3 regions of the Paenarthrobacter sp. RAF54_2 genome follow, and region 1 is predicted to be linked to each of the others. Evidence: riboswitches for the same ligand, from Rfam matches in the RefSeq annotation. Region 1 holds a riboswitch; each other region holds the start of a gene.
The links. Region 1 has a riboswitch for cyclic di-AMP ahead of AB4Y87_RS19530 (M23 family metallopeptidase). Riboswitches for the same ligand answer to the same signal wherever they lie in the genome.

Region 1 (9,777 bases):
AAGGTACGGGTATCCCGTGGCGGGTTCGGCAGGACAAAGCCGTTCTTCGTCCGGACCCTGGCGTTGAAGTCCTCGAACCCCGGGATAACGCGTGAGATGTGGTCCCGGATCACGTCATAGTCCTCTGCCATGGCACGCCAGTCCACGCCGTGGTCATCCCCGAGGGTCGCCTGCGCCATGCGGGCAACGATGACCGGTTCGCTCAGGAGGTGCTCGGAGACGGGAGTTAGCCTGCCCTGGGTCTTGTGGATGACCGACATTGAGTCCTCCACGGAGAGGAACTGCTTGCCCTTGGGGTGTTTGTCGTCCGTGTCCGTGCGTCCCAGTGTGGGCAGGATCAGGGATGTCTTCCCGTGCACCACGTGGGCACGGTTCGGTTTGGTGGAGATGTGGACGGTCAGTCCAGCGGTCTTGAGCCCGGCTTCCAAAGCTGCAGTGTCAGAACCGGCTGCAGCGAAGTTCCCACCCATGGACACGAAGACATCCACGTCCCCCTTTTCCAGGGCGTGCTGGGTCTCCACGGAGTCATATCCATGCTCGCGAGGCATCCGGAAACCAAACTCCTCGTCCAGCGCGGCAAGGAACGTTTCGCCCGGCTTCTCCCAAATACCCATGGTGCGGTCGCCTTGGACGTTGGAGTGGCCACGCACCGGGCAAGCCCCGGCTCCGCGTTTGCCGAAGTTCCCTTGGAGCAGGAGCAGGTTGATGATCTCCTTCAGCGTATCCACGGAGTGCGGCTGCTGGGTCAAGCCAAGCGCCCAGCAAATAATGGTTGCCTTGGACTTGGCCATCAGCCCGGCCACAGTGACGATTTCCTCGCGCGACAAGCCTGTTGCCCGCTCGGTTTCGTCCCAGTCCAGCTGGGCCCGTGCCTTGGCGTACGCTTCGAAGCCTTCGGTCTGTTTCCCGATAAATGACTTATCGACGATCGTCCCCGGGTTCCGTTTTTCTTCCTCCAGCAGCAAGTGGCCCAGTGCCTGGAACAGCGCAAGGTCACCACCGACCTTGATCTTGAGGAACTCGTCCGCGATAGTAGTGCCGCCGCCGATCACACCGTTGAGAGACTGGGGGTCCTTGAAATTCAGCAGCCCGGCTTCCGGAAGCGGGTTCACGGCAACGATCTTTCCGCCGTTGTTCTTGCAGTCACGCAAAGCGGACAGCATGCGGGGGTGGTTGGTCCCGGGGTTCTGGCCCACCACAAACACGAGTTCGGCGTGGTGGATGTCTTCCAGCGAAACCGTTCCCTTGCCGATTCCGATGGTCGGGTTCAGCGCGCTGCCCGAGGACTCATGGCACATGTTGGAGCAGTCCGGCAGGTTGTTGGTGCCCAGGCTGCGGGCGAACAACTGGTACATGAACGCGGTCTCGTTGGCCGTCCGGCCGGAGGTGTAGAAAACGCAGCGATCAGGTGTGGTGGCATTGATATGCTCCCCGATCAAGGCAAAGGCTTCAGTCCAGCTGATCGGGGAATAGTGGGTATCTCCCGGTTTGAGGACTACAGGCTCGGCGATTCGCCCTTGGCTCCCCAACCAGTATTCGGTCTTGTCTTCAAGATCGGCAATGGAATGTGCTGCCCAGAAATCTGCCCCCACCGTCCGTGTGGTGCTTTCCTCAGCGATTGCCTTGGCGCCGTTCTCACAGAATTCCGCGGGACTGCGACGTCCCGTGATGGATTCCGGCCAGGCGCAGCCCGGACAATCAAAGCCGTCATGCTGGTTGACCCTGAGCATGGAGCGGACCGTACGGGCTACTCCTGCCTGGGAGTAGCCCCTTTCAAGGGCGACAGTGACAGCCTTGAGGCCTGCCGCAGCCTTCTTGGGCGGGTGGATTTGCAGGTCATCTTCATTGATGTCCTGTTCGGGAGCATGCCTGTTCATGGGTCCATCATTGCAAGCCCGGGCACCCAGTTGCCACCTGCGTCCACCCGGCGGCCCCTAGGCTTCCAGCGCGCTCCAGTCAACAGGACCGGACGGGGCCTTCTTTTGTTGCCGGGCCGGCGACTTGCGTGGTTTTCCTTCAGCGGCGTTGGGTGTGGGCAAAGGTTTACCCCACGGCAAGGGAAAGGCCGGGACCAGTTCGCCCATCTGGACACCATGCGGCGGCACCACCAAGACGCCATCTGCTCCCGCCAGCCCACGCATCATCCCCGGGCCGGCATGCTGCGCGGGCGATGCCAATCCGTAGACCAGCTTGAAAGGCATCAGGCGCGTCCGTCCAGGATCGGCGTCGATCATTGCACCGCTGGGAACCTCGCCAACGTCCTCCAGCTTCCCGTGGCCAAGCGCTGCGAGCAGCGGCCCCCCAACGGTGAACAATGCCATCATGGCCGCCAGCGGATTCCCGGGCAGGCCCAGCACGAAGCGTCCGTCCGGAAGCTCCGCCAACACGGCCGGGTGGCCAGGGCGCATGGCAATGCCATCGATCAGCAGCCGGCCGCCCAGTTCAGCCACGGCCCTCCTGAAATGGTCCGTCCCTGAGCGTCCGGTACCGCCCGTAGTAATAACGACGTCGGCCGGCGGCTCCGGTGCTGCATATGGTTCCGCGGGTTCAGGCTCGGTGTCCTGCAAAGCCGCAAGCCAGTCGTCGTAGTTGTCGCCAACCTTGAGTTGCTCTCCTGCGATGCCACCAAGGAGTTCGACGACGGCGCCAAGCTGAGGTCCGAAGGTATCCCGGACCTTCCCCGGTAGGGGAACTCCCTGCGTCACCACTTCCGAGCCCGTCAGGAGGAATCGCACCAAGGGTTTCCCCAGGACTTCCAGCTCATCGAGGCCCGCCAGGGCAGCCAAGGCAATGTGCGCAGGATTCAGGACGGTACCGGCTTTGAGCAGCACGTCCCCTTCTGCCGCTTCCTCGGCAGCTTTGCGGATGTGCTGGCCATTGCGTGGCTCCCCCGGCTTCGCCAAGCCGCCGAGCGCAAGGATCGGCAGGCCGTCGTCGTCCGTGGTAATAACGCCGCTTTCGGTGCGCAGAACGGCCTTGGCGCCGGGCGGAATGAGTCCTCCGGTGACGATGGGACTGGCCTGGTGGGGAGCAAGTCTGTGGCCGGGCTCAACAAGAATCCATGGACCCGTTCCGTTGACAGCCCAGCCGTCCATGGCGGAGGACGCATAGTGCGGCATGTCCTGAATGGCCACTGCATCCGAGGCCAATGTCCTTCCCAAGGCAGCCTTCAACGGCACTGGGCTTGGCGGGATGGGAGCGGCGACGTCAAAGGCACGCTGCCGGGCCTCATGCCATGTGTGTGCCGCGTGGTGGTGGCCCTGTCCGGGGGCCTCGGTCATTCCGCCTCAGTCCCGGGCTCCAGGTATTGCTTGGCAACCTGGCGGGCCAGATCCAGGGCAGCGCTCATGGCGGTGTCGTCCGCGGCTTGCCCGATCCCCCTGGCCATGCCGGCAGCGTAACCTGCGATGAACGTTGTCAGCGGCGCAGCAGGCCGCACCACGGAGTGGGCTGCAACTCCTGCCACGGCAAGGACTTCATTGATGTCCACTTCAACGCCCTCAAGCTCAAAGGCCTGCAACAGTGTGCGGCACCAGTCCTCGAGCGTCTCTTCCTGGCTCTTCATGTCCGCCTCCTGCTCGTTGTGTATGCCCAGGGCCGCGGCGTCCTCCCACGTGTCCACATCATCGGTAGACCCATCGGGGACGGTAACGGCCAGCAGGTTCAGCCTAGCAAGCAGCCGGAACACTGAAGAGTTCGTTAACCCCGAAGCTGCCGCAACTTCCCTTTCCAATGCCCGGGTGCTGTAGATGCCCAGGAGGGGCTGTTGCCGGCCGTCGGCTGAGACGGCCATTGCGCCTTCTACTTCAGGATGCGCACGCAGTCCTTCCCATAGCGGCTCAATGCCCCTGGCGGCGTGCGGCATATCGCATGCCAGGACGAGCGTCCACGGCGCTGGCTCCCCATTGTGGTGAAAGGCCGCCAGACCGGCAGCAATGGCGGCGGCAGGGCCGGCAAAGGCCGGCTCCTCCCGGGCGCTAAGAACTCCATCAGGCAGGACGCCACCGATACCAGAGGTGTCTGGACCAACCACCACCACTGCGGAAGCACCCCGCGCCGCCTGCAGGGCATGCGAAAGGAGGCTGGCGCCGTCGAACGTTAATCCGGGCTTGGGCACGCCACCGAGGCGGGTGGCCCTGCCACCCGCCAGAATCACAGCGTTGAACTCCATCCGCCCAGAGTACCCGGACGGCGGGAGGGCAACAGAAATCGATCAGGCGGCGGATTCCGGCAACAGGAACGGATCCCAGTCCGGCGCAGGTTTCTCGAGTTCTTTGATCTGCCACATGGTTCCTGTGGGCACGCCAGGTTTGAAACGAAGTTTCCAACCCATCTCGGCGAGCGTGTGGTCACTCTTGGCGTTGTTGCATTTCAAACACGCCGCAACCAGGTTTTCCCAGGAATCCGCGCCGCCCCTGGATTTGGGGTGGACGTGGTCTATGGTGTGCGCTGTTTTCCCGCAATAGGCGCAGCGATGGCCGTCGCGGCGGAGTACCCCGCGGCGGCTCACGGCAGTGATCTTGTTGTACCGGGGCCGGATGTAGCGATTGAGAAGAATCACGGATGGTCTTCCGAGAATCTCCTGTGGCCCGACGACAGGCTCGTCGCCTTCGGCCACCACGCTAGCTTTTCCAGTCAGCACAAGGACCAGCGCCCGGCGGAAGGTTACTACCGCCAGCGGTTCATATCCAGCATTCAGAACGAGTGTGCGCATGCACGTACCTCTTCACGGCCGCACCCGTCAGGGGCACGAGGGCCGGCTGCCCTCTGCTTGTACGGGCTGTGGATCGACAACACAAGGGTAAGCACTCATATGCCATATCAACGAATTTTTCTGCCGTTTCACCTGCGGTGTTGGCGAAAGTTCATGCGCGGGACACCTTGCTCGTTAAAGCAGAACACCCCGCCGGCCTGAGCCTCGGGGTGTTCTGTGGAGTATTTGATCAGCCGTTGACGCGGATGAAAACGGGGCCGGAGCCAACGTTCACGCTGAACAGTGCCGTGGTGGATCCGTTCCATCCACCGTGGACTGCCATGCCGTTGCCGACGTAAACAGCGATGTGTGCCATTCCGCCGTAGCCACCGTTGGCGTAGTAAGCGAGGTCGCCGGGCTGCGCTTCAGCTGCACTGACCGTGCGGCCGAGGGAGAGGTAGCCGGCCGGCCAATCGTGGAAGTGAATACCGACGGCGGCCAGCGAGTTGGTCACCAGCATGGTGCAGTCCTGCGTGACACCGAGCTGTGCGTAGGCCGCTGCAGCGATAGCTGCACCGAGGCCACTGGATGCAGCAGGCGCCTTTGCCGCGGAGGTATCAGTGTTGACCGCCAAAGTAGCGGTGCCGCCGGCAGCCGGAGCTTCCTTGGCAGGTGCCTTCTCGACGACGGGAGCCGGGGCTTCGACAGTCTTGACTACGGGGCGCTCGTAGGAGATGGCAACGCTGGAATCGGCAGCAATGGTGGCCTGGGCAACCGACTGCACATCAAGGGTGGACGCAGACGTGGATTCGCGCTGGACATTGGTATCCGCAGCATTTGCAGCCACGCCGCTGGTCAGGACAAGGCCTGATGCAGCTGCGATCACTGCTGCCTGACGGCCAACGCCACCGGCGTTGTCGCTGACAGCCTTGGCAATGACGGCAAGTGAGCTGGTCTTGGGGGCCTCAGCTCTATGCCGTGCAACCTTGTTTGCACTGGTCATGATTACTCTCTTTTCGTATCCGCGCACGGTGGGGACGCACGCAGGTTATGGGCGGCCAGCACTTGGGGGGCATGCTGGCTTACCCCGAATGGGATTTTCCTAGCGGAGGGTGAAGAACGAGGATGTGCCGGTGGCTGCGACCGGGGTCAGGAGCGTCCCCTGGCTGGGGTTGAGCGCGCTGATCATCATGCCGTTGCCGACGTAGATGCCCACGTGGGCTCCGCCGTTCTGCATGACGAGATCGCCGGGGGCCGGCGTGCTGGTGGGCTTCATGGCCGTCCAGGCATTGACCCGGGGGATGCTGATGCCGGCCTGGGCGTAGACCCACTGGGCAAATCCAGAGCAGTCCCAGCCGTTGGGGGAAGTGCCGCCCCAGACATAGGGGTGGCCAATGCCGGTGTAGGCAATTGCTGCGAGTCCGGAAGCTGCCGCGCTGGATGCGGCATCCTTGGCCGTGGAGGACAGGGCAGCGAGGGTGTCGCCCGTCTGGCCTTCGGCTGCCTGCGTGCGTTGGGAGGCGCGCTGAACCTTGGGGGCTTCCTTGGTAACCACAACGGGGCTTTCGAAGGAAACGGTTGCCGTTGGCTCAGCGGTAACAACTGCGGTGGCGACCAGCTGCTGGGTGCTGGAGGATTCCGACTTGGAAACGTCGGTGTCAGCGGCCTGGGCCGGGAGTCCAACGCTGAGAACAAGTCCCGAGGCTGCAGCCAGAACGGCGGCTTGGCGGCCTACGGTGCCTGCATTGGTTGAGACAGCCTTGGAAAGGGTGTTCAACGGGTTCGTACGAACCAATTCGGCGCGATGGCGCGCAGGGGTAGTGCGTGATGACACGAAGGTAGCCTCTCCCAATGCCTGCGAGGTGAGCTGTCGGATTCGGATGGGAGTCATCCGGCCGCGCCGCTTCAAGGAAGCTTTTGCGACTTAACCCCAAGGCCTTCTGATTCGAAGGCCAAAATTGGTTCCCCCGCCCCTGCCAGACGATTTTTGCGAACGGACCTCGAGTGGTGGCAGAGCTAGGCAATCCACTCAAGTGCATCGGCCCCCTAAAAAGCCGATGCGCTTTAGACGGTACAACAGATGTTCGTGAATGTCACATTCAGGTCACGGGCGTGTCATGAATGCGATAGACAACCATCAACTGGCTCAGAGCCAGCCCATGGGATCTACGACTTCACCGTTTACCTGGACCTCGAAGTGGAGGTGGCAACCCGTAGATGCGCCTGTAGTGCCGCTCAGCGCGACAGTATCGCCGCGGCTGACAGTCTGGCCCACCTTGACGTTGAAGGACGACAGGTGGTTGTACGTGGTCTCGAGGCCGTTGCCGTGGTCAATCACGACGCGGTTGCCTCCGCCGTACTCATGCCAACCTGCGAACGTGACCTTGCCTGCGGCTGCGGCGTGAACGGCAGTTCCGCACTGGGCTACGAAGTCCTGGCCACGGTGGAAGTCACCGGTGCCGCCGGTAAGGGGGCTGACGCGGTAGCCAAACGGCGATGCCGTGACGAGCTTGTCCAGAGGGCTTCCCAGCGTGCCAAGTGAGGAGGCGCGCTGGATGCTCCCCGCTGACTGGGCGCTCAGCAACTGCTTGAGCTTGCCGTCAGGATCAGCGGCGGTAGCGACTGCTGCGCGACTGAAATCGATTTTGGCAGAGGCTGCCGCAGAAACTTCGGGCTGGCTGCCACCGGGCACGGAGAGGGCCGCCTCGGCTTGGCCGGATTCGGATGTGGCCATGACGGGGCTTGTGACAGGCAGGCCTACAGTCAGGGCAAGTCCGGTGGCGGCAAGCGCGACTCCGGCCTTCTGCCCGACACCACTGGCTGCGGCGAAGTCGGCCACCTGGCGCAATGGGCTCTTGCGGCGGCGCACCTGACGCGGGGTGTCGCGTGGCCGGATCTCCATTGCTGCGCGGGCTGGCCGCAGCTCAGCAGCGGGGCCGGACGCGCGGCGACGGCCCCTGACGTTCTGCGATGTCAAACTCTGTTCCTCTCTGGAAAGCCTGCGAAGTTAGCTGTCGGATTCGGGTCAGAGAGTTCAAAGACCCGGTCCGCACGAAGCGCAAACGGCACACAGGTATCCCCGGAAGGACTTGCGTTAGTAGGCACTTCTGCTGCGGACTTCACCCCAAGGCTGCTTCTTTAGGCAGCCGCTTGTGGTTCCCCCGCCTCTGCCAGTAGTTGATGACACACCTGATCTGCTGGCAGAGCTCGGCTCCAGATCAGGTAACGCTTTGGTATCGGCGCTAGTAGATAACTATAGGCGATTAAAGCCCGCAGTAATAAATTCGTTATCTTGTCAAACGACCGTGTTGTGGACGCCCCCATATCACCAGTCGCAGAAATCCGCAGGTCACACGCGCGCCAGGCGCACCAAAGTGAGATCTGACACGCCTTAGGGTCAGCTGACAGCGACGAAGACGTGCGCAGCTACCTCGGGAGGCAGCTCCAGTGCTCCTTCAATACCGGGAACACGGACGGAGATGTATTCCCCCACCCGTTCCAAGGAGACAGTTGCGCCTGGACGAATTCCGCCTTCATCGAGCTGGGTGAGGAGTTCCGGCTCAACCTGGATGGGTTCAGCAAGCCGGCTGACTACTACGCGGGAATCGGCAGCGTACCCGTCCATGGCATGCAGCAGGTTCACGTCCAAGCGGGCAAGGGGCTGGTTGGCGAGGCCGCCAAGCGCCTCCAAACCCGGGATGGGGTTGCCATACGGTGACTCGGTGGGGTGCTCCAACAACTCATACAGGCGCCGTTCCACCCGTTCACTCATGACGTGTTCCCAGCGACATGCTTCGTCATGAACGTATGCCCAGTCCAGACCAATGATGTCCGCCAGGAGCCTCTCGGCAAGGCGGTGCTTCCGCATGACTTCGGTGGCCCGCTTGCGCCCGACTTCGGTCAGTTCCAGGTGGCGGTCGTTGGACACAATCACCAGGCCATCGCGCTCCATGCGTCCAATGGTCTGGGAAACCGTGGGACCCGAGTGCCGCAGACGCTCCGCAATGCGTGCGCGAAGAGCCACGATGTTCTCTTCTTCAAGCTCCAAAATGGTCCGAAGATACATCTCAGTGGTATCGATCAGATCCGTCATCCAGCTCAGCTCTCCTCGAACGCATTTCTTGCGTAATCTCCACCGTACCGCGTCCCCGCCAAGGTGGATGGTGTGCAACCGACACCTCAGGAACGTCAACCCAAGCCTAGCTTATTTGGAATTACTCTGGATAATTTTTCCCTGGGTCGCAATGCCCATGATGGTCCGGCATTCCACGTGGCGGACTATGACAACCGCAGATTCCTGACGGTGGGTCCGGTCAGGCAGAATGAGGGAGTCGAAGGGGCAGCCGATGCCACCTGCCCACCTCCCCCTCTCTAACCGATACCCATTGGAGCCACACGTGAGCGACAACAGCATCACTATTCCCGCCGACCTGCTGCCCAAGGACGGACGCTTCGGCGCGGGACCGTCCAAGGTGCGCCCGGAACAGGTCCAGGCCCTGTCTGACGCGTCGACCACCATACTTGGGACGTCACACCGTCAGGCACCGGTCAAGAACCTGGTGGGTTCGGTGCGCGAAGGACTCAGCCAGTTCTTCCGTGCACCTGAGGGCTACGAGGTTGTCCTCGGTGTCGGCGGCTCCACGGCTTTCTGGGACGTAGCGGCTTTCGGCCTGGTTGAGAAAAAGGCCCAGCACCTTTCCTTCGGTGAGTTCGGTTCCAAGTTTGCCGCGGCCACCAACAAAGCCCCCTTCCTCGATGCATCCTCCATCATCAAGTCAGAGCCCGGCACGCGACCGGCCTCCCAGGCAGAGGCCGGCGTTGATGTCTACGCCTGGCCCCAGAACGAGACATCAACCGGTGTTGCAGCCCCCGTCAAGCGCGTAGAGGGCGCCGACGCCGGATCGCTCGTCCTGGTGGACGCTACCTCAGCCGCCGGCGGGCTGGACGTGGACGTCGCCGAATCGGATGTCTACTACTTCGCCCCGCAGAAAAACTTCGCTTCTGACGGCGGTCTGTGGCTCGGCCTGTTCTCCCCCGCGGCGTTGGAGCGCGCCGCCCGCATCAAGGCCAGCGACCGCTGGATT
Region 2 (9,777 bases), on a different contig from region 1:
AAGGCGCAGATCCTGGACCGCGTCTGGGACTATGACTTCGGCGGGCAGGCCAACATCGTGGAGCTCTACATTTCCTACCTGCGCAAGAAAATCGAAGCCAACCACCCGCCAATGATCCACACCATTCGTGGCGCCGGCTACGTCATCAAGCCTGCGGACTGAATCTTGTCCACCCTTTCAGGAGTAACCCGCAAGACCCAGCGGAACTGGCTCAATCCCACCACCTGGCATCTGCGCACGCGATTGGTCCTGGTGGCCATGGCCTTGCTGGTGGCGATTTGCGGGGCAGTCGGAGTGGTGAGTTACGCCTCCATGGACATGTACTTCAACAAGCAACTCGATAAGCAGTTGGAGCAGGCGTCAAGCCGCGCGAATGACTTCGGCAGGCCGCCGTCGAACTTTCCCTCAAGCGGGCGGCCGGATCCGCTGGAGGCCCGCGGCCAAGGTGCCGGTACCCTCAACGCGAGGATTGATGGTTCCACTGTCATTAACTCCGGCCTGTTAAATTCGAATGGCCGCCGCGTCGCACTTTCGGCAGAAGACAAGCAGGTCCTGCTCTCACTCCCCCGTGACAACCGGCCTGTGGACCGTTCATTGTCCAACGGCGACTACCGGCTGGTGGGAGTAGACACCACCTACGGCGACGTGATTGTGACGGGCCTGCCGTTGGCTGATAAGCAAAATGCCGAGGCCTCGCTGGTATGGACCATGGTGTTTGTTTCCTTTGGGGGTCTGGTGCTGATCGGCCTTGCCGGTACCGTCATCATTCGCCGGACCATGCGGCCGCTGGAGCAACTATCGGAGGTTGCAACCAAAGTATCGCGCCTTCCCCTCGACGCCGGTGAAGTGGCACTCGCTGTGCGCGTACCGCCGTCGGCCTCCCATCCTGGAACGGAAGTGGGCAGCGTTGGCCACGCTTTGAACCAAATGCTCAACAACGTTGCCAGGGCCCTGGAAGCCCGTCAGGAGAGCGAAACCAAGGTCCGGCAGTTCGTTGCGGATGCCTCCCACGAACTGCGGACGCCGCTGACCGCCATTCGGGGATATACCGAATTACTCCGCATGACGGAGAACTTCACGGACGACGGCCGGAAGTCCCTGGCACGCGTCCAGAGCCAGTCCGAACGCATGACCACCCTTGTGGAGGACCTGTTGCTGTTGGCGCGGTTGGACGAAGGCCAGCCATTGAAGGTCACGGATGTGGATCTTACCCAGTTGGTGATCGAGACCGTCAGCGACGAAAAGGTGATGGCACCGGATCACATCTGGAAGCTCCAACTCCCCGACGAGCCCATCACGGTACGCGGGGACGCAACCCAGCTGCATCAGGTGCTGGCCAATCTGCTGTCCAACGCCCGCAAGCACACCGATCCAGGCACCACAGTGGTCACTGGCGTCATGCTCTCCGCGGACGGTACCGCGGTGGTCACGGTCACTGACAACGGGGCTGGCATTCCGCCTGAATTCCAGGGCCATGTGTTCTCGCGTTTTGCCCGCGCTGACGCCGCGAGATCAGGCTCTGAAGGAACCTCCGGATTGGGCTTGTCAATCGTCGAATCAATCGTCCAGGCGCACGGCGGAAGCGTGGCAGTAACGTCCAAGCCGGGGTGCACCGAGTTTATTCTGAGACTCCCCTCAGTTTCGAACGACCACGTATAACGAATCAGGCAACATGACGCGCCGTGACCGTGATCTCTGTTACCCAAATGTGACTTAAGCCGAAACCTCCTGTACCTTCGAAAGGGTGGGTCGCCCATAGTTGGCCCACACCCGGGATGCGCCGAGCTCTGCCACTTCCCGGAGTTCCGTTCTCATTCGAGGCAGAGACGGGGGACCCAGAGTCTCCGGGCACAGTACTTTCCTTGCCCTTGGGGTGAAGCCGCAGCTACGCGCGCGGCCGGATGACCTCATCCGAACCCGACAGCTAACTCCGCAGGCGCTGAGAGGTAATCACACATGTCTGAATTCAACGATCAGACGCGCCCTTCCGCGCGTCACCGTGACGAACACAACGCTCCCCTGACCAAATCGCAGTCTGTTCTGAAGACCGCTGCCCGCCGCGGCAAGACCGGTCAGCGCATGTCCGTTGTTGCAGGAGTCGTTGCCGCAGCATTGGGCGTCGCATCGCTCGGCCAGGCCGCAAACGCCGCATTCAACCTCCCGGAAACGAGCCAGGCGTCCGAGACGCAAGCCACGGCCCAGGTCAGCAACAAATCAGCGGAAATCTCTGCGTCCCTGGATGCTGCTGCCAAGAAGGGCACCGCCGATAGGGCCGCTGCAGATCAGGCAGCAGCTGCACAGGCCGCTGCCGAGAAGGCTGCCGCTGAGAAGGCTGCGGCCGAAAAAGCCGCCGCCGACCAGGCAGCAGCCGCACAAGCCGCCGCCGAAAAGGCTGCCGCTGATGCAGCCGCCAAGCAGGCTGCCGATGCCGCCGCTGCTGCAGCCGCAGCCGCAGCAGCTGTTCCCAAGGCCGTGGACGATCCCGCTGCTGCCAAGGCGTACGCCGCCAGCATCCTCGCCAGCTACGGCTGGGGTCCGGGTGAAATGACTGCCCTGAACACACTGTGGGAGAAGGAATCCAACTGGCGAACCACCGCGACCAACGCGTCCAGTGGCGCCTACGGAATCGTGCAGTCTCTGCCGGCTTCCAAGATGGCAACTGCCGGCGCCGACTGGGAGACCAACTACCAAACCCAGATCAAGTGGGGCCTGAACTACATCAAGGAACGCTACGGCTCCCCCTCGGCCGCCCTCGCCTTCCACTTGGCCAACAACTGGTACTAAGCCAACTCAATAAGCAGGTTTGAGCCCACCCCAGCGGGCTCAAACGTGCAGGGCCTGATTACCGCCCCGATTTCCGCCGTTCGCAGCAGTGATTACTGCAGCTGACAGCGGGAACGGGGCGGTTTTCGCGTTTCAGGTGACGACGGCTTGCACCTCACGTAACGTCAGGACTTAGCGTTGTGCCCATGACGGGAACAACAGGAACCGGACCGTGGAGCATCGGTGAACTGGCCACAGCATGTGGCGTCAGCGTGCGGACGCTCCACCACTACGACGAGATCGGGCTGCTGTCCGCAAGCCAAAGGACATCATCCGGTCATCGCCGATATTCGGAGAGCGACCTGCGCCGGCTATACCGGATCAGATCGCTTCAGATGCTGGGGCTTCCGCTCGCGGCCATCGGCAAGGCGCTGCAAGCACCCGAGGATGATCTGGAGTCCCTTCGAGACCTCCTCCAACAGCAGCTGGTCCATGTGCAGGAGCATGCCCAGCAACTCCAAGCGCTCCAAAACCGTTTGGGAGAGCTGTTGTCACGAATGGACGAACACGCCATGCCCACCCCTGAACAATTCATGTCAACGTTGGAGATGATTACCGTGCTCGAAAACAACTTCACAGCCGAACAACGCCAGCAACTCGCGGACAAGCGGGAAGAACTTGGCGCAGAAAAAGTCGAAGCCGCCAAGCAGCAGTGGGCCGCCCTTGTGGAAGAAGGACTGGCGCACGTGGAAGCCAACAGGCCCGTCGCGGACCCCTCCGTCCAGGAATGGGTGCGCTCATGGGACGGCATAGGTTCCATGTTCCACTCCAGTGAGGACACCAAGGCCGCAGCGCGTGCGGCTTGGCAGGAAAACACCCAAGCAATTAGCGCCGGCCTGCCTTGGAGCGCTGAGCAGTTGGCCGGGCTGATGGCATACCTGGAAAAGGCGCGCTCGGCCTTGTAACCGGACGGCCGCTATGCTTCCGGTTCGGCCTCTGCCGCACCTCGAACGGCTGCGATGGAGGCAGCGACGTCGCCTGCGTCCGTGGACCAGTTGCTCACCGAAATCCGGAGGATGTCGCGTCCTCGCCATGAGGAACCCGACATCCATACAATCCCTTCGGCCATGAGCCGCTGAGTGATGCGGTGTGTGCGGTCGTCACTGCCGAAGGCGACCGACACTTGCGTGAAAACGACGTCATTCAGAATTTCCACACCCGGGATCTCCGCGAGGCCCTCCGCCAGCGCGCGGGCGTTTGCTGCAAGCCTGTCCACCATGGCAATGACACCGGACCGGCCCAACTGTCGCAGGGCTGCCCACACCGGGATGCCGCGGGCCCTACGGGATAGTTCCGGAACTTTGTCGAACGGATCGCCCAGTCCTGTCTCCGTTGCAATGAGGTAACTCGTGTGGACGCTGAAGGCGCGTCTTAGGGCTTCCGGCCGGGACACGATGGCCAAGCCACAGTCGTAGGGGACATTCAATGTTTTGTGGGCATCGGTGGCCCACGAATCGGCCGCCTCTACTCCGGCCAGCCGCCCGCGCAGGTTTGGGCTGACCGCCGCCCACAACCCAAAGGCGCCATCCACATGCACCCAGGCCTCGCGGTCATGGGCTACTGCGATGGCTTCGGACATCGGATCGAACGCACCGGAATGCAGGTTGCCGGCCTGCAGGCACACGAGGGAAGGCCCGGGTTGCTGGTCCATGGCGTCGGCAAGGGCTTCCGGCAGGATCCTGCCTTGATCGTCCGTGTCCACGGGCACGCACGCTCCCAGCCCCAGATACCGCAGGGCGAGATCCACGGCGGCGTGCCGTTCCCGGCCGGCAAACGTTGTGATGAGCGGCGCGCCGGTCAGGCCCAGGTCCGCCAGGTCCCATCCTGCCTCGTCCATCAGGTATTGGCGCCCGGCGGCCAGGCCCGCGAAGTTGGCCGTTGTAGCGCCAGTGGTGAACCCGACGTCGGACCCTCGCGGAAGATCCAATAGTTCCAGGAGCCAAGCTGCTGAGGACTCTTCGATGGCAGCGGCAGCGGGAGTTGCAAATCTGAGTCCGGCGTTTTGGTCCCATGCCGAAACAAGCCAGTCTGCGGCCATGGCAGCGGGCAACGTCCCGCCCATGACCCAGCCGTAGAAGCGTCCGGACTGGATGGCCATCAACCCGGGCTCCGCCAATGCGGCGAGCTCGTCTACTACCTCAGCCGCGTCCGTCGCTTCGTCGGGAAGGCTCGAAAGAAGGCTCGCGGCGACTTGGTCGGCGTCGGACGTGGGCCGGACTGAACGGCTGGGCACTGACGCAAGCCAATCCGTAGCGTGCGCCATGGCCCGCTCCAGTGCAGCACCGTACGCCTCCGGCAACGCAGACATGCGCACAGCCTACTCCCGGTTCACCGGCTGGAACAGCGAAGGCGAACAGTGCTAGAGCGTGAAGGTGATGAGGTGACCGCCGTCGTCGTCTTTCACTGCTGTGACCATCACGGCTGAGTAGTCCGGGATCCGCCACATGCCCGGCTCAAGCTCGCCTCCGGCGTCGCCCACCACCACGGTTCGCATCCCGGCGGCGCGGGCTGCGGCGATACCTGCCGGAGCGTCCTCAAAAACCACGACGTCGGCCGGTTCCGCGCCCAGCAACGCTGCGGCTTTGAGATACCCCTCCGGGTGCGGCTTGCCCCGCGTAACGCCTTCGGCGGTGACGGCAGTCGATGGCATGGAAAGTCCGGCAGCCTTCATCCGGATGTCGGCAAGGATGCGGTCCGCGGACGTGACAAGCGCGATGGCGTCGTCCGGCAATGATGCAAGCAGGGCTTCTGCGCCAGGAAGGGCAATCACGCCGTCGGTCCTGGTGCGTTCCATCTCGCCCAGCTCGGCCGTCAAAGCTTCAAGATCAGCTCCTGCCGGAGCATAACGGCGCACAGTATCGCCCGCTTGCACCCCGTGTGACGTCCGCAGGATTTCGTTGTAGTCGAGGCCGTATCGTTCGGCGAACTCCAGCCATACTTGCTCGACGATCGCCGTGGAATCAACCAGTGTTCCGTCCATGTCGAACAGGACAGCACGAACCGTCAGGGTAGACGATCGCTCGGCGTGTGCGGAAGGCGAGGTTGGCTCGGCAGGATGGCTCATGCATCCATCCTGCCGCACCATGCAGGGGTTGCGGCTAACTGTGACTTAGCCGTTGGGCCGGTGCGGAATGTACTGCACAGCCCACTTATTGCCGTCGGGGTCCGCAAAATGGACGAAGTGTCCCCAGTCCTGAACGTCGATATCACTGACCTCGACGCCATTGGCCTTGAGCTGTTCGTGGGCTTTATTGATGTCGCTCACCACTATTTGAAGGGATGGCGCTGTCCCGGGAGGAGCATCGCTGAGGCCCTCCCCGATCGCGATGGAACAAGCCGATCCCGGCGGCGTCAACTGCACAAAGCGGATGCCGTCCATGGGACGCTCATCGAAATCGGCATTGAAACCAACTTTGTTGACGTAGAAATCCTTCGCGCGATCCACGTCGGACACAGGGACAAACACCAGTTCAAGTTTCCAGTCCATGCGCCACAGGCTAACGGGGCGCGCCGGAAAGCGGTAGAGGCGTACGGATTAGCCGGCCACGCCGTAGAGGCGGTCGCCGGCGTCGCCCAAGCCTGGAACGATATATGACCTGTCGTTCAGCTTCTCGTCAATCGAAGCGAGGACTACCGTCACATTGGCGTCCTGCAGTTCCTCCTCCAACTTGGCGAGGCCTTCCGGAGCAGCCAGCAGGCAGATGCACGTAACGTCGGAGGCGCCGCGTTTGAAGAGGAATTTGATGGCTTCGCGCAAGGTGCCGCCGGTGGCAAGCATGGGGTCCAGCACGAAGATCTGACGTCCGGTGAGGTCCTCGGGAAGGCGCTCGGCGTAGGTGATGATGTCCAGTGTCTCTTCGTCGCGGGCCATGCCCAGGAAGCCGACCTCAGCGGTGGGGACCAGTTTGGTCATGCCCTCAAGCATTCCCAGCCCAGCGCGCAGGATGGGAACCACCAAGGGCGTCGGCTTGGTGAACGCCGTGCCGATGGTCTTTGTGACAGGAGTCTCGATCTCCACTGGCTGTGTCTTGACCTCGCGGGTGGCCTCGTAGGCCAGGAGGGTGACGAGTTCTTCAGTGAGCTGCCGGAAGACCGGTGAAGGGGTGTTCTTGTCCCGCAGAACGGTGAGCTTGTGAGCGACCAGCGGGTGGTCCACGACGAGTGTGCGCATCGTCCAAAACTATCATTGAGACATGAGCGCCACGGAGCCGTACCACGCTGAACACATGGCCTGGATGGGCCTCGCCCTGGACGAGGCCCGATTGGCGATGGAAACAGACGACGTGCCCATCGGCGCGGTCGTTCTGGGACCCGACGGCGGTGTGCTGGGTTCAGGGCGCAACGAACGGGAAGCACACGGAGACCCGACCGCCCACGCAGAGATCGTCGCCATCCGCGAGGCCGCGGCTGCCCTGCAACGCCATGCCCTCGAATTGGGCGAAGGCGGCGACGGGTGGCGGCTCGAGGACTGCACCTTGGTGGTAACCCTTGAACCGTGTGCCATGTGCGCCGGGGCGATCGTCCTGGCACGGATTCCCCGCGTCGTGTTTGGCGCGTGGGATGAGAAAGCCGGGGCCGCAGGTTCGGTGTTCGATATCCTCCGCGAGCGCCGGCTCAACCACTGGGTGGAGGTCTACGCAGGAGTGCGTGAGGAAGAATGCGCAACGCTCCTCCGGGACTTCTTCGCTACACATCGTGTGCCGGCAGCGGAGCACCGCTCACCCGCCTGAGCTCTATGTAAGGAGCCAATCATGACAATCGCTTTCAACCACACCATCGTCTACGCCACGGACAAGCACGCGTCGGCTGCGTTTCTGGCCCGCATCCTTGGGCTTCCCGCACCACAGCTCATGTGGTCCTTCGTCACTGTTTCCTTGGAAAACGGCGTCACTCTGGATTTCCTCGATGCCACAGGAACCATCGCGCCCCAGCACTACGCCTTCCTGGTCAGCGAAGAGGAGTTCGATGCGATCTTCCTGCGGATCACCGCCGAACACATCCCCTATTGGGCCGACCCCGCACGTTCCCGTGCGCAACAGATCAACCACAACGACGGCGGCCGCGGGATCTACTTCAGCGACCCGGACGGGCACTTCCTCGAAGCAATCACCCGGCCGTATGGTTCGGGCTGAATCCCTTTTCCGGCTGAGCGCGTTACAGACCAGCGGCCTCGTTGAGGGCGTCGATACGTAGCTGGCGCGACGCCGGTGAGTCCAGGCTGAATGACCTGAAATCGCCGAGTTCGTCGCGGATCCATGCTTCGATTTCAGCGATCCGCCTGCTGACTGCTGCAGTGGGCTTGGCAAAGGTCCAGGCTGCGATGCGTTCTTTGCCGGAATCGTACTGCCACAGGCCGATGATTCTGCCCCGGTCCAGAATGGGGTGATCCGGGAGATCGGCCTGAAGCGCCAGCGTGGTGTCCAGGACCTTCTTGCCTTTGTCCTCCTCAGCGAACATGTCAGCCGAATTCCGCCTGTGGAGGACCAGTGAATCCGTGCCTGCAAGCAACTGGATCTGCTCGTCGCCCGGCTCTTGGAAGTCGGCCAAATGCTCGACGTCGTCCGGCAGCATCCACAGCACGTCACCATTTGCTGTGGGCACTTCTACGGCCCCGACGCCGGCGAGCGCCGCTTTGCTCTGGGCGACGGTGAAGGCCGTGAACCACTGGCTCTGCTTGAGAGTCGCTCCGCCAGTCCAGCGCAAGTACCGTTCGAGCAGGAGGCGGCGCGCGCCGTCGTCGTCGATTTTGCTGGGCCCAAGGCCCCACTTGGTGTAGGCATAACGCTGCTGGTCGAGGCGGCCGTTGATGGGTACCCTGCGGATGCGGCCGTCGGCCTGAAGCAGGCCCAGGGCCGTGGGCAGCGTGGTGGCTGCACCCTTCTTCTTGCCTTCCTCCCCGAGGCTCCGGACAGAATCGCCCAGTTGGTCCTTGAGCTGCTTGGGGTCCAGGGGATCGCTGGACTCCTGCAAGGCGTGCTCCACTTGGTCCTCGAGAAGGGTGATCTCGCTGCGCTCCACGCCGAGTCTGGCCAGTACCTTGAAGGGTCCGATGGCGGCGTCGCGGCCGATCTGCAGACCCCAGGCGAAATCGGCTCGGCCAAGGACGTAGGTGCAGCCACGGGCTGTGGGGAGTTCGTGGATTTTGAGTTCTTTGACGTCCTGGTCGGCCTGTTCGCGGCTGATTCCAGCCCTCGCGAACAGGGTGAGGTACGGATTGGCGCCGCCCACCGAGCGTGCCCATCCGGCGTGATCGAGGACGTCCTCGGACGTCTTTCCTGCGAGTGACCCGTCGAGGCCCTGTTTGTGCCAGGCCCAGGCCCGGAGGCGCTCCGGGGTGAGGGTTGTTGCGGCCGGAATGGTCTGGACTCTGGGCGTCATGGCCCTATTCTGCACCCTCGCCGCTGCCGAGGGCTTTTAGAACCGTTGCTGCTGTACCGTCCCAACCGGGAAGGTTGGCCCGGGCCTGGATTGCGGCAGTGCGCCAGGTCTGCTGGAGTTCGTGGTCGCTAAGCCATCTCCGGATGGTGCTGGCAAGGTTGTTGGGCTGTGTTAGGTCAAGCGCCGTCCCCGCTCCTGTGCTTCCGAGCGCTTCCACGGCACCGGTCCCCTGCCGGACAAGAACCGGTACGCCATGGGCCAATGACTCCGTCACCACCAGGCCGAACGCCTCGGACTTCGAAATGAGGATGCTGAGATCGGCTTTGCGCCACTGATCCTCCAACAATTCTCCGGTCAACTCGCCGGTGATGATGATGCGGTTTTGGAGGCCATGACGTTCGACGGCGGCCCTCACCTTCGTCGCGTACGCCGGGTCAGCGTGTTCCGTGCCGATCAGGGCCGCGGCCCACGGAAGGTCCTTCAGTGTGGCGAGGGCTTCCACCAGTTCTGATTGGCTCTTATTGGGCAGCAGCGCGGCGAGGGCGATGATGTGCGGGGGTTCCGAGCCCTTGGCAA
Region 3 (9,777 bases), on a different contig from region 1:
ATTGCAGTCCTGGCCATCACCTTAGGTGTGGTGGGCATCCAAGTCGTTGGCGCCCTCGTCTCCGGATCGCTGGCGCTGCTGGCCGATGCAGGCCACATGCTCTCCGACGCGGCAGGCGTATTCATCGCTTTGATGGCGGCCTGGATCGCTACCCGTCCGGCGAGCGATCAACGGACCTACGGATATCAACGGGCCGAAGTCCTGGCGGCCTTGGCCAACGCCCTCGTACTGATCGTCATCGCCGTGGTGATCATGATCGAGGCCATCCGCCGCTTTGGGGAGTCGCCGGAAATCCATACGGACGTCATGCTGTGGGCGGCAATCCTGGGCGCCGTAGCCAACCTCATTTCCCTGATGATCCTTCAGGGGGCCCAAAAGGAGAGCCTCAACGTCCGCGGGGCCTATCTTGAGGTCCTTGGCGATCTTCTCGGCTCGATCGCCGTTATTGTGGCGGCCATCGTCATCATGACGACGGGCTTCACTGCCGCTGACCCCATTGCCTCCGTGCTGATCGCCCTCATGATCATCCCCCGCGCATGGCACCTGCTCCGCGATGTTGTGGACGTGCTTCTGGAAGCCACTCCCAAGGGTGTGGACGTGAACATGATCCGCGAGCACATCCTTGCCGTGGACGGCGTCGTGGAGGCCCACGACATCCACATCTGGACCATCACTTCCGGGGTGCCCGTGTTCTCCGCCCACGTTGTGGTGGAAGACGAGGTCCTTAACGCCAGCGGGGCAGACAGCATCCTGGACCAGCTTGGATCCTGCCTGGGGCGCCATTTCGACACCGAGCACTGCACCTTCCAGCTGGAGCCCGTGAGCCACTCCGAGCACGAGTCACACCAGCACGCCTAGCTTGGCGCGTCACCTGGGGTCGTAGTAACCGTTCCTGCCGCTCCATCCACGGTGATGATCTGGCCTGAGCTGATCCGCAGAGTTGCGTCGGGCACGCCCACCACAGCCGGTATGCCGTATTCGCGGGCCACCACGGCGCCATGGGAGTTGGGACCGCCCATTTCCATGACCAACCCGCCGGCGGTGAGGAACAGGGGCGTCCAGCCGGGGTCGGTGGAGGGCGCTACGAGGATCTCCCCTGGTTCCAGATGGGCGCCAACGGGGTCCAGGATGACCCGCGCCGGGGCTGTGATGAGGCCTGCCGACGCCGGACTGCCGGAAAGAGTGCCCGGGGCACCTGCGGTTCCGCCAGCCGTAGCGGTGGCTTCGGGTTCTGTTCCGTCTGAGAGCAATACCCGCGGAATGTGCCGACGCCGCAGTTCCTGCGCATAGTCCGCGCGGCGATCTTCCACGAGTTGGTGGAGCTTGTTGCCTGCCAGGGCAGTCTCTACTTCGTTGAGGTCCAGGAAGAAAATATCCTCGGCGCGTTCAATCCGCCCTGCCTCTGCCAGTTCTGCTCCGACCAGGAACAGCTGTTCCCGTGCCGAAGCCAAGCCGAGGACGAGGTTGTATTTGGGGAGTTCCCTCATGCCGGCAAACCGGCGTGTGCGGTCCAAGGCTGTTCGCACCAGCTTGGCGTGGAGCGGACTCTTGGCCCTGGCCCGCGCAACCAACCTGGCAACCTGTTCATCTGCCTCCCGAACAGCTTTTCTAAACTGCTGGTCGGGTGCGTCCGCAGTGTGCTCGAGCCGCAGATAGTTGACCACGACGCCGAGTATGTGGGTGGGGTCGTCCGACCATCGGGGCATGCCGAGGTCGATCTCTGCCACTGCTCTATGCCCATAGGTGCGCAGGAAAGCTTCAAGCCCGGCTTGGGCAACTGCTGGAAGTTTCTTGTCCTTGAACTGCCGAACGAGTTCCTCAAGTGTGGGATAACTCAGGAAGGCCAGGGCCTCCGGGTCATCCCTGATTTCCTTTGCAAGCTGCCACAGTGCAAGGTCCATCTCCGTAGTGACATTGTTGGGCAGCCCACGAATCACTGCTTGCAGCTGGTCCAAGGGCGCTTGCTCGCCCAGCATTTTCCGGACGAGTCCCAGCATCGCAAAGCCCAGAACGGGAAGGGGCAGGACTTGGGGAACCGTTGCGAATACTTCCTCCCCCAGGATTCTCTGTACGTGGGCGATTCGCTGATGGGCGGTGATGCCCTCCGGCACTTGAAGGGCCTGATGGAGTTCTGCCTCCAGCTGCTCTTGGCGCTTCATTGCGGCATCGGGACGGAAAAGAGCCCGGATGGCCGACTCTGGAACACGGTATTTAGCCGCAACGGGCGCAACGTGCCTGATGAGTCTTATAGGAGTTTTAATGGTGACGGAGAACCGAGGGTCATCGAAAAGGCCACGAATCACCGCCGCAGAACGGGCCTCCATGATGTCAAAGATGCGCGGCACAATGACCCGGCCCACCCTGCTGCGAAGCACGGATGTGAAGTCGAAGAAGATCCTCTGCCCGGCCTCATAGTAAGGCGATGGTCCTGAGCGTGGATCTGGGACATCGAAGGCAGCCCTGCGGGCAACGCTGGAGGCTATCAGGCGGATACCCGCCAGACCCATGGGCGTCAGAGGCCTGGTGAGGCCTTGGGCGAGGCTGAAGTTCAGGAATGCGTGCTCACCGGGAGTCGCCAGCACTCGCGAGGTCAACGGATAGAGGGTAGTAATGGGTCTTGCCTGTGTGAGCCACAGTTTTCCGGACGAATCGATCGCCCATTCTGTATCCTGCGGGGCTCCATAGTGGGCCTCGACGCGCCTGCCCAAATCGGCCAGCGCCCGGATCTGGTCATCGCTGAGGCACGGCTGCACGGAGTGGTTTTCGAGTGCTTCAGCACCACCCGCTCGCTCAATTCGTTCAGTGCCACCGCCAGCCAGCGATCGGATCTCTACCTGTCTGTCGCCGAGGGTCCGTTTCAGGATGGAGTTGCTCTGCATATCAACTACGTACTGATCGGGATTAACGGCGCCTGACACCACGGCTTCGCCCAGACCGGGGCTGGCATCGATCACAGCTTCACGGCGCCGCCCCGTGACAGGGTTGGCCGTGAACATCACCCCGGCCGTCGCGGAATCCACCATTTCCTGGACAACGACCGCCAGCGTCACTGTGGAATGATCTATCCCATTGATTGTCCGATAGCTCACGGCCCGGTCCGTCCAGAGCGATGCCCAACAGCGGCTTACGGCATCCAGGACTGCGTCTGCTCCCACGACGTTCAGGAAAGTGTCCTGCTGTCCGGCAAAACTGGCGAAGGGCAGGTCCTCGGCCGTGGCTGAGGACCTCACTGCCACGGGTGTAGCGTCTCCCAACTTCCGATACGCCGCCCGCACTGCCTCAGCGACGTCGGTGGGAACTCCGGCGTCGAGCACCAAGGACCTGGCCCGGGCGGCCAGCCTGTTCAGCTCGTCAAGGTCAGACGCTTCGGCGTCCTGCAGAAGCGCAAAGATGTCCTCCATGCCAATCGCTGAAAGGGCGTACCGGTAGGCGGACGTTGTCAGGCAAAAGCCTGGCGGCACCGGCAGGCGGGCGGCACTCAACTCGCCGAGGTTGGCGGCCTTGCCACCTACCTCGGGGAGCATGTCCGCCCGGATGTCCGCAATATCCCGAATGAAGACCGGGCCACTTACATCCGCGCCCGCATTGTTTTTCTGCCGATGCTTCCCAGGCTCCCGGTTATCCATGGACGGTGCGCGCCAGCGGCCTAAGCCGCACCGAGCATGGGTCCGAATTTGGGCCGGTTTGCCAGCCGCGGGTCCTCCCGGTCCGGAACCACGAGGACCGGTCCCTTGGCGTGATGCAGGACGCCGTCGGAAGTGGAACCAAGGAGCATGCCTGCGAAACCACCACGGCCCCGTGTACCCAGGACAACCAGCTCCACGCCCCGGCTGGCCTCAACCAGGACGTCAACGGGTGAGCCGTCCCTCAGGTCGGTTTCCACAGTCAACTGCGGGAAATGGCTGCGGAGCCAAGCCACGCCTGCATCCAGCTGGACTTTGATGTCCGCGAACAGGGCATCGCGGTCCAAAGGTGCGGGCACCCAGGCCAAGGAGCCGCTGTATTGCGGCACCGCACAAATGACGCGGAGCTTGGCGCCCATCCGCTGGGCTTGTTCGGCTGCCTCAAGGACAGCGACGCGCGCCTGCTCTGAACCGTCCACACCAACGGCGACGACGTTTTCCACCGTGCGCGGCCCGGCCTTGGCGTGCTCAGCCTTAATGTGCTTGTCCTCGGTGTTCTCGCCCAAACGGTCCGCACAGTAGAGCGGGACCGTTACGGTGGGGCATTTTGCGTGAGCCGGCAAGGCGCTGCTGACCGAGCCCAGGAGACGCCCAACGAAGCCGCCACGGCCACGGCTGCCGAACACCAGGAGCGCGGCGTTTGCGGACAAGTCCAGGAGGACCCCTGCGGCATCGCCATTCTCCACCGAAGCATCGACGTCGAGGTTGTACTTCGAGACCTTATCCATGGCCTGCTTGACGATTGCTTCCGCGCCCTCGCGGATCACGGAATCGTCCACAGTGGCGTACCCGCCGTCGAGGCCGGATGCCGCGAAGATGGGCACCGAATAAGCCGTGACTATATGCAGGGGAAGTTGGCGCCGTTCCGCCTCACGCGCGGCCCACACAAGGGCGCATTGACCATGCTCGGATCCGTCCACTCCGACGACGATTCCACCAGGCGCCACTGCCTGCTCCTCGTCGTCCCGTGGTTCTTCAACGTGTCTGCCGTGCTGGTCCATTGGGGCCCGCCTCTCCACCTACTGCTTGATGTTCCGGCCATTCTGCCAGAGGTTCTCCGTACCGGTGTCCCCTTGCTGGCGTGCAACCAATAGCCGAGGCCGAAGAAACCCGCGGGGTTCTCCTTCCAATGCCCACTATTCTCGGTTGGCAATGCCGAATCAAGGCGACTATGGGCTATGTGGATAACGGTCCGGGCTCGGTTTTCGGCACGCTCACCGCCCTCCAGGTTGCGCTGCGGATGAACATCCAAAACACGCTGCCGCCGAGGCTATCCATGGCAGAAAAAGTTCGGTAGTGTTCGAGTCACCGAATGGCCGGCAAAAGTGTCCCAGGACACAACCCGGCCATTTATTTGCGGCCGCTTGGGGAACACGGACGCGATCCCACGCGCTGCCGAAAGGCACACACGTCAAGGAGGAACCCAAGCAGTGTCACTCACTCCTGATTCCGTCACGGAACGGACTACCACCGTGGTGATCGGCACCGGCCTGTCCGGCTTGGCTGTTGCCAGCGAGCTCAGCCGCTATGGCGTAGGTTCCATCGTGCTGGATGGCTTTGGTACTTTGTCCACCACCGGACCATCGGTCCATACGGGAATGCTCCAGCGCTGCGACGCAGCGGACCCCGCGGCAATGCAGGAACGCAACGAGATCCTGCGCCACTTGCGCAACTACGCCGCAAGCCATCACCTGGATGTCCGCACCACCACACGCGCTGTTCGTCTGGACTTCCTGGGCGGCGACTCGTCCCAGCAGCTTGGATACGGACTCGCAGCAAGCCTGAACACGGCCAGCCAGAGGGCTGGGCTGAGCGTTTACGGCCCGCTTGAATCCACCCCACGGCAATGGGCCGTGCATACAGCCACTGGAGTTCTTCTGGCCGACCACATCGTGGTGACGCGCTGCGCCCAGAGCCAACTGCGCCGAATGCTTACGGACTTGGGAATCGCCATAGGCCAGAACCTCGTGGCAGCCATGCGTGCCGTGGGAATGCACTTGGTAGGCGTGGGGGAACTCATTACACCCACGCCCAAGGAAGTACTCCGGCAAGCCAAGGCAGTAGGGCAAGCAATCTCATCCAAGGTGGCCCTACCAGCTTCGCCGGGCATCGCCCTGGCTTAGAAACGAACAAAAGTTAACTCAGAAGGCCGGTGCCTCCGAAGACGTTAGTCCTCGAAGGCACCGGCCTTTTGAGTTGGAGCGTGAAGCTTAGGCGCCAGCGCGTACGTACGTGATGGGGCCGGTTGCGGTGAGCCAGCTGATCGGGTGGATGCCCGTCTGGTTGCCGTTGATGCCACCGCTGATGGCCTGGCCGTTGCCGATGTAGATGGCTACGTGGCCGGACTGGACGATCATGTCACCGGGCTGGGGGTCGCTGACAACCTTGCCGTAGTTCAGGAACTGCATGGGTGCGAGGTCGCCAACCGGGATGCCTGCGGAGCCGAGGGCCCGTTCCACCATGGCGGTGCAATCCTGCATGATGCCGATCTGGGCGTAAGCCGAGGCGACCATTGCAGCGTTGACGCCACCAACAGCCGGAGCTGCAGCAGCAGGCGCGGCTGCCACCGGAGCGGTAGCCGTAGTAGTTGCGGCGGCCTTCACAGTGGCCGCTGCTGGGGCCTGCTTGGCCACCGGAGCCGGAGCAACGGGTGCCGGCTTTTCAATAACGGGAGCCGCAACGGAAGCAACCGCAGGGCGCTCGAAGTTGATCGTGGCCGTGGAGGCGGCCGTAACAACCTTGGTGGGACCCTCATTGACGGTCTCGGCGACCGTAGCAGGGCTGGAATCGCGCTGAACAGGGGTCTCTGCTGCGTGGGCAGCAATGGAGCCTGTCAGGACGAGGCCCGAAGCTGCTGCAATAACAGCGGCTTGGCGACCCGCGCCAGATGCGTTGCTGGCAACAGCCTTGGAGATGGAGATGAACGGATTAGGACGTACGCTGTCCGCCTTACGACGGCCGCGAAGAATGCGTGAAGACATGAAAGAGCCTCTCCCGATGCCTGCGAGGTTAGCTGTCGGATTCGGATGGGAGTCACCCGGCCACTATCCCCCGCTGTGCAGCGGAAGCTTCGTGACTTCACCCCAAGGCGCGCTCTGAAAGCGGGCCAAAATGGGTTCCCCGTCTCTGCCGTAGGTTTGTCTGCGAACGGATTCCGGACTGCGGCAGAGCTAGGCAATCAGCCCGGAAATGCCCGTTACGTGGAACAGGCACAAGTACAACCGTACGGGAAGATCACTTCAAAGTCACATTTACGTAACGAGCAGTTCGTTTTTGGCGTGTCGCAGTGACCGTTTCGAGATCTTCGCTAGTATGTAGAAAACCCCGTTATTCCGCGGAATTTTCGTCATCCGGCTCGTTCGGAGCCGCCAGCTTCTTCCGGGCTGTAACAGCGAGGAAGATCACGAGACCGATTGCCACGACGGCGAGGCCAACAATGCTCCAGGGGAAGGGTTGGGAAGCTGCCGGAGCAGGCTCACTATTTTCGGTACCGGGCGCTGCCGTCCCCGCCGTCGGAACGGCTGCCGAAGCCGATGGGGAGGCGCCTGCTGAGCCGCTCGCCGTCGTCGTGCTGGTTCCGGAAACAGTGAACTTGAAAGTTCCCTCAATCGGGTGGGAGTCTGAACTGACCACGCGCCACACCACCGTGTATTCGCCAGCCGGAGCGCCCGGACGCAGCTTCTGGACAGCCATGTTGTCGATGATCTCCACTGCGCCATCTGCCCAGTTTTCGCCCCCAGCGGTGACAGTTACGCCCGAACCGATGGCCAGTGGCCGGTTGTTAAACGTGATCGACACCGACGCCGGCACTTCAGCTACCCGCGCACCGTTGGCCGGAGTTGTTGATTCGGCGACGTCGTGTGCGGAGGCCGGAGCGGCGCCCAGCAGCAACGCGGAAGCGAAAGCGAGAGCGGCTACGACGGCGGCCAGAAGCGGGCGGATGGTACGCATGGGGCGGTTTCTCCTAGTGTTGGCTTCCTTACAGACTAGGCGAATCGTCCCGACACCCCGCATCGGCGGGCATAGGATTTGAGAGCAAACTCCCCCGATCCCCGGAGACCTTCATGCTGAAACAAGGTTCTGCAATCGACCGTTACTTCAAGATCTCCGAGCGCCAGTCCACATACTCGCGGGAAATACGTGGCGGCTTCGCGACCTTCTTCGCCATGAGCTACATCGTGGTGCTGAATCCGCTGATCCTCTCCGGGGCAGACTCGAGCGGAGCATCTCTTGGCTTCACGGCCGTAGCGGCAACCACTGCATTCGTGGCGGGCATCCTGACCATCCTCATGGGCGCCTGGGCCAAGCACCCCTTCGCGGTGGCAACCGGGCTGGGAGTGAACGCGTTCGTGGCCGTGACCGTTGCCTCCCACCCGGGCCTGACGTGGCCGGACATGATGGGGCTTGTGGTGCTTTCGGGTGTCACCATGCTCATCCTGGTACTCACCGGATTCCGCACGGCCGTTTTCAGGGCCGTCCCGGAAGCCCTTAAGACGGCAATCGTAGTGGGCATTGGCCTCTTCATCGCCTTGATCGGCCTTGTGAACGCCGGCTTTGTCCGGCGAATTCCGGATGCCGCAGGCACTACTGTCCCGCTCGGCCTGGGTGTGGAGGGCAAGTTGATGGGTTGGCCGACGTTGGTGTTCGCCGTCGGCCTGATCCTGACCATCGCGTTGGTAGTGCGCAAGATCCGCGGCGCAATCCTGATCGGCATCGTAGTGTCCACCGCCCTGGCCGCCATCCTGGAATTCACGCTCCACATTGGTCCCAGCTTCGACGGGAAAAACGTCAACCCGCGCGGCTGGTCCCTGGTGGCCCCCACACTTTCCGAATGGGGCGCTCCGGACCTCTCCCTGATCGGCAAAGCCAACCCCTTTGGGGCCTTTGAACACCTCGGATTCGTGGCTGCTGCGCTGCTGGCGTTCGTGATCCTCCTCAGCATCTTCTTCGACGCCATGGGCACCATGGTGGGCCTGGCCAACGAGGCCGGAACCGTGGACGAGCACGGCAACATTCCCAACGTGGACCGCGTCCTGCAGGTTGATGCCCTGGGCGCAATCGTTGGTGGCGGCGCGTCCGTGTCGTCCAACCAGATCTTCGTTGAGTCGGGCGCGGGCATTGGCGAAGGTGCCCGCACCGGTCTCGCCTCCATTGTCACGGGCCTGCTCTTCCTGGTGGCCATGTTCTTCACGCCGCTCATCAACCTGGTCCCGTTCGAAGCCGTTGCACCTGCGCTGGTGGTTGTGGGCTTCATGATGGTGTCCCAGGTTGGCAAGATCGACTGGCAGGACTGGGGCGTTGGTATTCCCGCGTTCCTGACCATCGCCCTCATGCCCTTCACGTACTCCATTGCCAACGGCCTCGGCGCGGGCTTCATCTCGTACGTCCTGATCCGCGCTTTCCAGGGCCGTGCACGTGAAGTCCACCCCTTGATGTGGGCAGTGGCAGCCGCCTTCCTGCTGTTCTTCGGCATCGGAACTGTGGAGGAGTTGTTGGGCGTCAAGTAGCGTTGTCCGGCATTTCAGACACTGGGGCACGCTAAAGCTGTTTTTTGGCACGCAGGTGGGGTGTGCTTAAGGCATGGCCCCAAACACCAGCACCAACCCCTCCGTAGACGTCCTTCCCACGCCATGGACCGGCCGCTTTGACGGCGACGGCGACGAACATCGCCGCTGGTGGCAGGCCGTAGCACCCCTTACTTCCCCTGCCACTCCTGGTGCCTCTCGTCCCGCCGTCGTGCTGGGTTTCTGCAGCGACGCCGGGGTGCGGCGCAACAAGGGCCGCACCGGTTCCGCAGCGGCTCCGGCTGCCATTCGTTCGGCACTGGCCCCGCTGGCGTTCCACCTGGACCGTGACGTGTTCGACGCCGGCGACGTGGTTGTGGAGGGCGACTCACTGGAAGAAGGACAACAGCGCGCCGGACGCGCCATCTCGGAACTGCTCGACGCCGGAAACCTCACCGTGGTGCTGGGCGGCGGCCACGAGACGGCGTTTGCCAGCTACCTGGGCGTGGCCGGATCCAACGCGGTGCAAAGCGGAAAGCGCTTGGGTGTCTTGAACCTGGATGCCCACTTTGACCTGCGTGATGAGCCCA

Region 2: it holds a riboswitch for cyclic di-AMP, as region 1 does, so the genes downstream of both, AB4Y87_RS12800 (hypothetical protein) here and AB4Y87_RS19530 (M23 family metallopeptidase) in region 1, are expected to answer to the same signal.
Region 3: it holds a riboswitch for cyclic di-AMP, as region 1 does, so the genes downstream of both, AB4Y87_RS01930 (NlpC/P60 family protein) here and AB4Y87_RS19530 (M23 family metallopeptidase) in region 1, are expected to answer to the same signal.

Annotation. Positions count from the first base shown of each region.
Region 1 covers NZ_JBFRDV010000021.1:29,851-39,627, reverse strand. Annotated here, with positions in the region: gene AB4Y87_RS19560 (FdhF/YdeP family oxidoreductase) at 1-1,877, opposite strand, end outside; gene AB4Y87_RS19555 (molybdopterin molybdotransferase MoeA) at 1,935-3,281, opposite strand; gene AB4Y87_RS19550 (NTP transferase domain-containing protein) at 3,278-4,171, opposite strand; gene AB4Y87_RS19545 (HNH endonuclease) at 4,214-4,714, opposite strand; gene AB4Y87_RS19540 (NlpC/P60 family protein) at 4,944-5,696, opposite strand; gene AB4Y87_RS19535 (C40 family peptidase) at 5,796-6,527, opposite strand; cyclic di-AMP (ydaO/yuaA leader) riboswitch at 6,532-6,695, opposite strand; gene AB4Y87_RS19530 (M23 family metallopeptidase) at 6,840-7,670, opposite strand; cyclic di-AMP (ydaO/yuaA leader) riboswitch at 7,677-7,906, opposite strand; gene AB4Y87_RS19525 (metal-dependent transcriptional regulator) at 8,091-8,786, opposite strand; gene serC (phosphoserine transaminase) at 9,091-9,777, shown strand, end outside.
Region 2 covers NZ_JBFRDV010000011.1:67,116-76,892, reverse strand. Annotated here, with positions in the region: gene AB4Y87_RS12810 (response regulator transcription factor) at 1-162, shown strand, start outside; gene AB4Y87_RS12805 (sensor histidine kinase) at 166-1,659, shown strand; cyclic di-AMP (ydaO/yuaA leader) riboswitch at 1,794-1,951, shown strand; gene AB4Y87_RS12800 (hypothetical protein) at 1,957-2,784, shown strand; gene AB4Y87_RS12795 (MerR family transcriptional regulator) at 2,970-3,728, shown strand; gene AB4Y87_RS12790 (pyridoxal phosphate-dependent decarboxylase family protein) at 3,740-5,131, opposite strand; gene AB4Y87_RS12785 (HAD-IA family hydrolase) at 5,183-5,887, opposite strand; gene AB4Y87_RS12780 (VOC family protein) at 5,933-6,310, opposite strand; gene upp (uracil phosphoribosyltransferase) at 6,359-6,994, opposite strand; gene tadA (tRNA adenosine(34) deaminase TadA) at 7,017-7,553, shown strand; gene AB4Y87_RS12765 (VOC family protein) at 7,575-7,955, shown strand; gene AB4Y87_RS12760 (DNA glycosylase AlkZ-like family protein) at 7,978-9,201, opposite strand; gene AB4Y87_RS12755 (glycosyltransferase family 4 protein) at 9,206-9,777, opposite strand, start outside.
Region 3 covers NZ_JBFRDV010000002.1:99,065-108,841, forward strand. Annotated here, with positions in the region: gene AB4Y87_RS01910 (cation diffusion facilitator family transporter) at 1-858, shown strand, start outside; gene AB4Y87_RS01915 (PEP/pyruvate-binding domain-containing protein) at 855-3,626, opposite strand; gene AB4Y87_RS01920 (universal stress protein) at 3,647-4,684, opposite strand; gene AB4Y87_RS01925 (FAD-binding protein) at 5,114-5,806, shown strand; gene AB4Y87_RS01930 (NlpC/P60 family protein) at 5,894-6,664, opposite strand; cyclic di-AMP (ydaO/yuaA leader) riboswitch at 6,668-6,836, opposite strand; gene AB4Y87_RS01935 (copper resistance CopC family protein) at 7,011-7,634, opposite strand; gene AB4Y87_RS01940 (NCS2 family permease) at 7,748-9,190, shown strand; gene hutG (formimidoylglutamase) at 9,264-9,777, shown strand, end outside.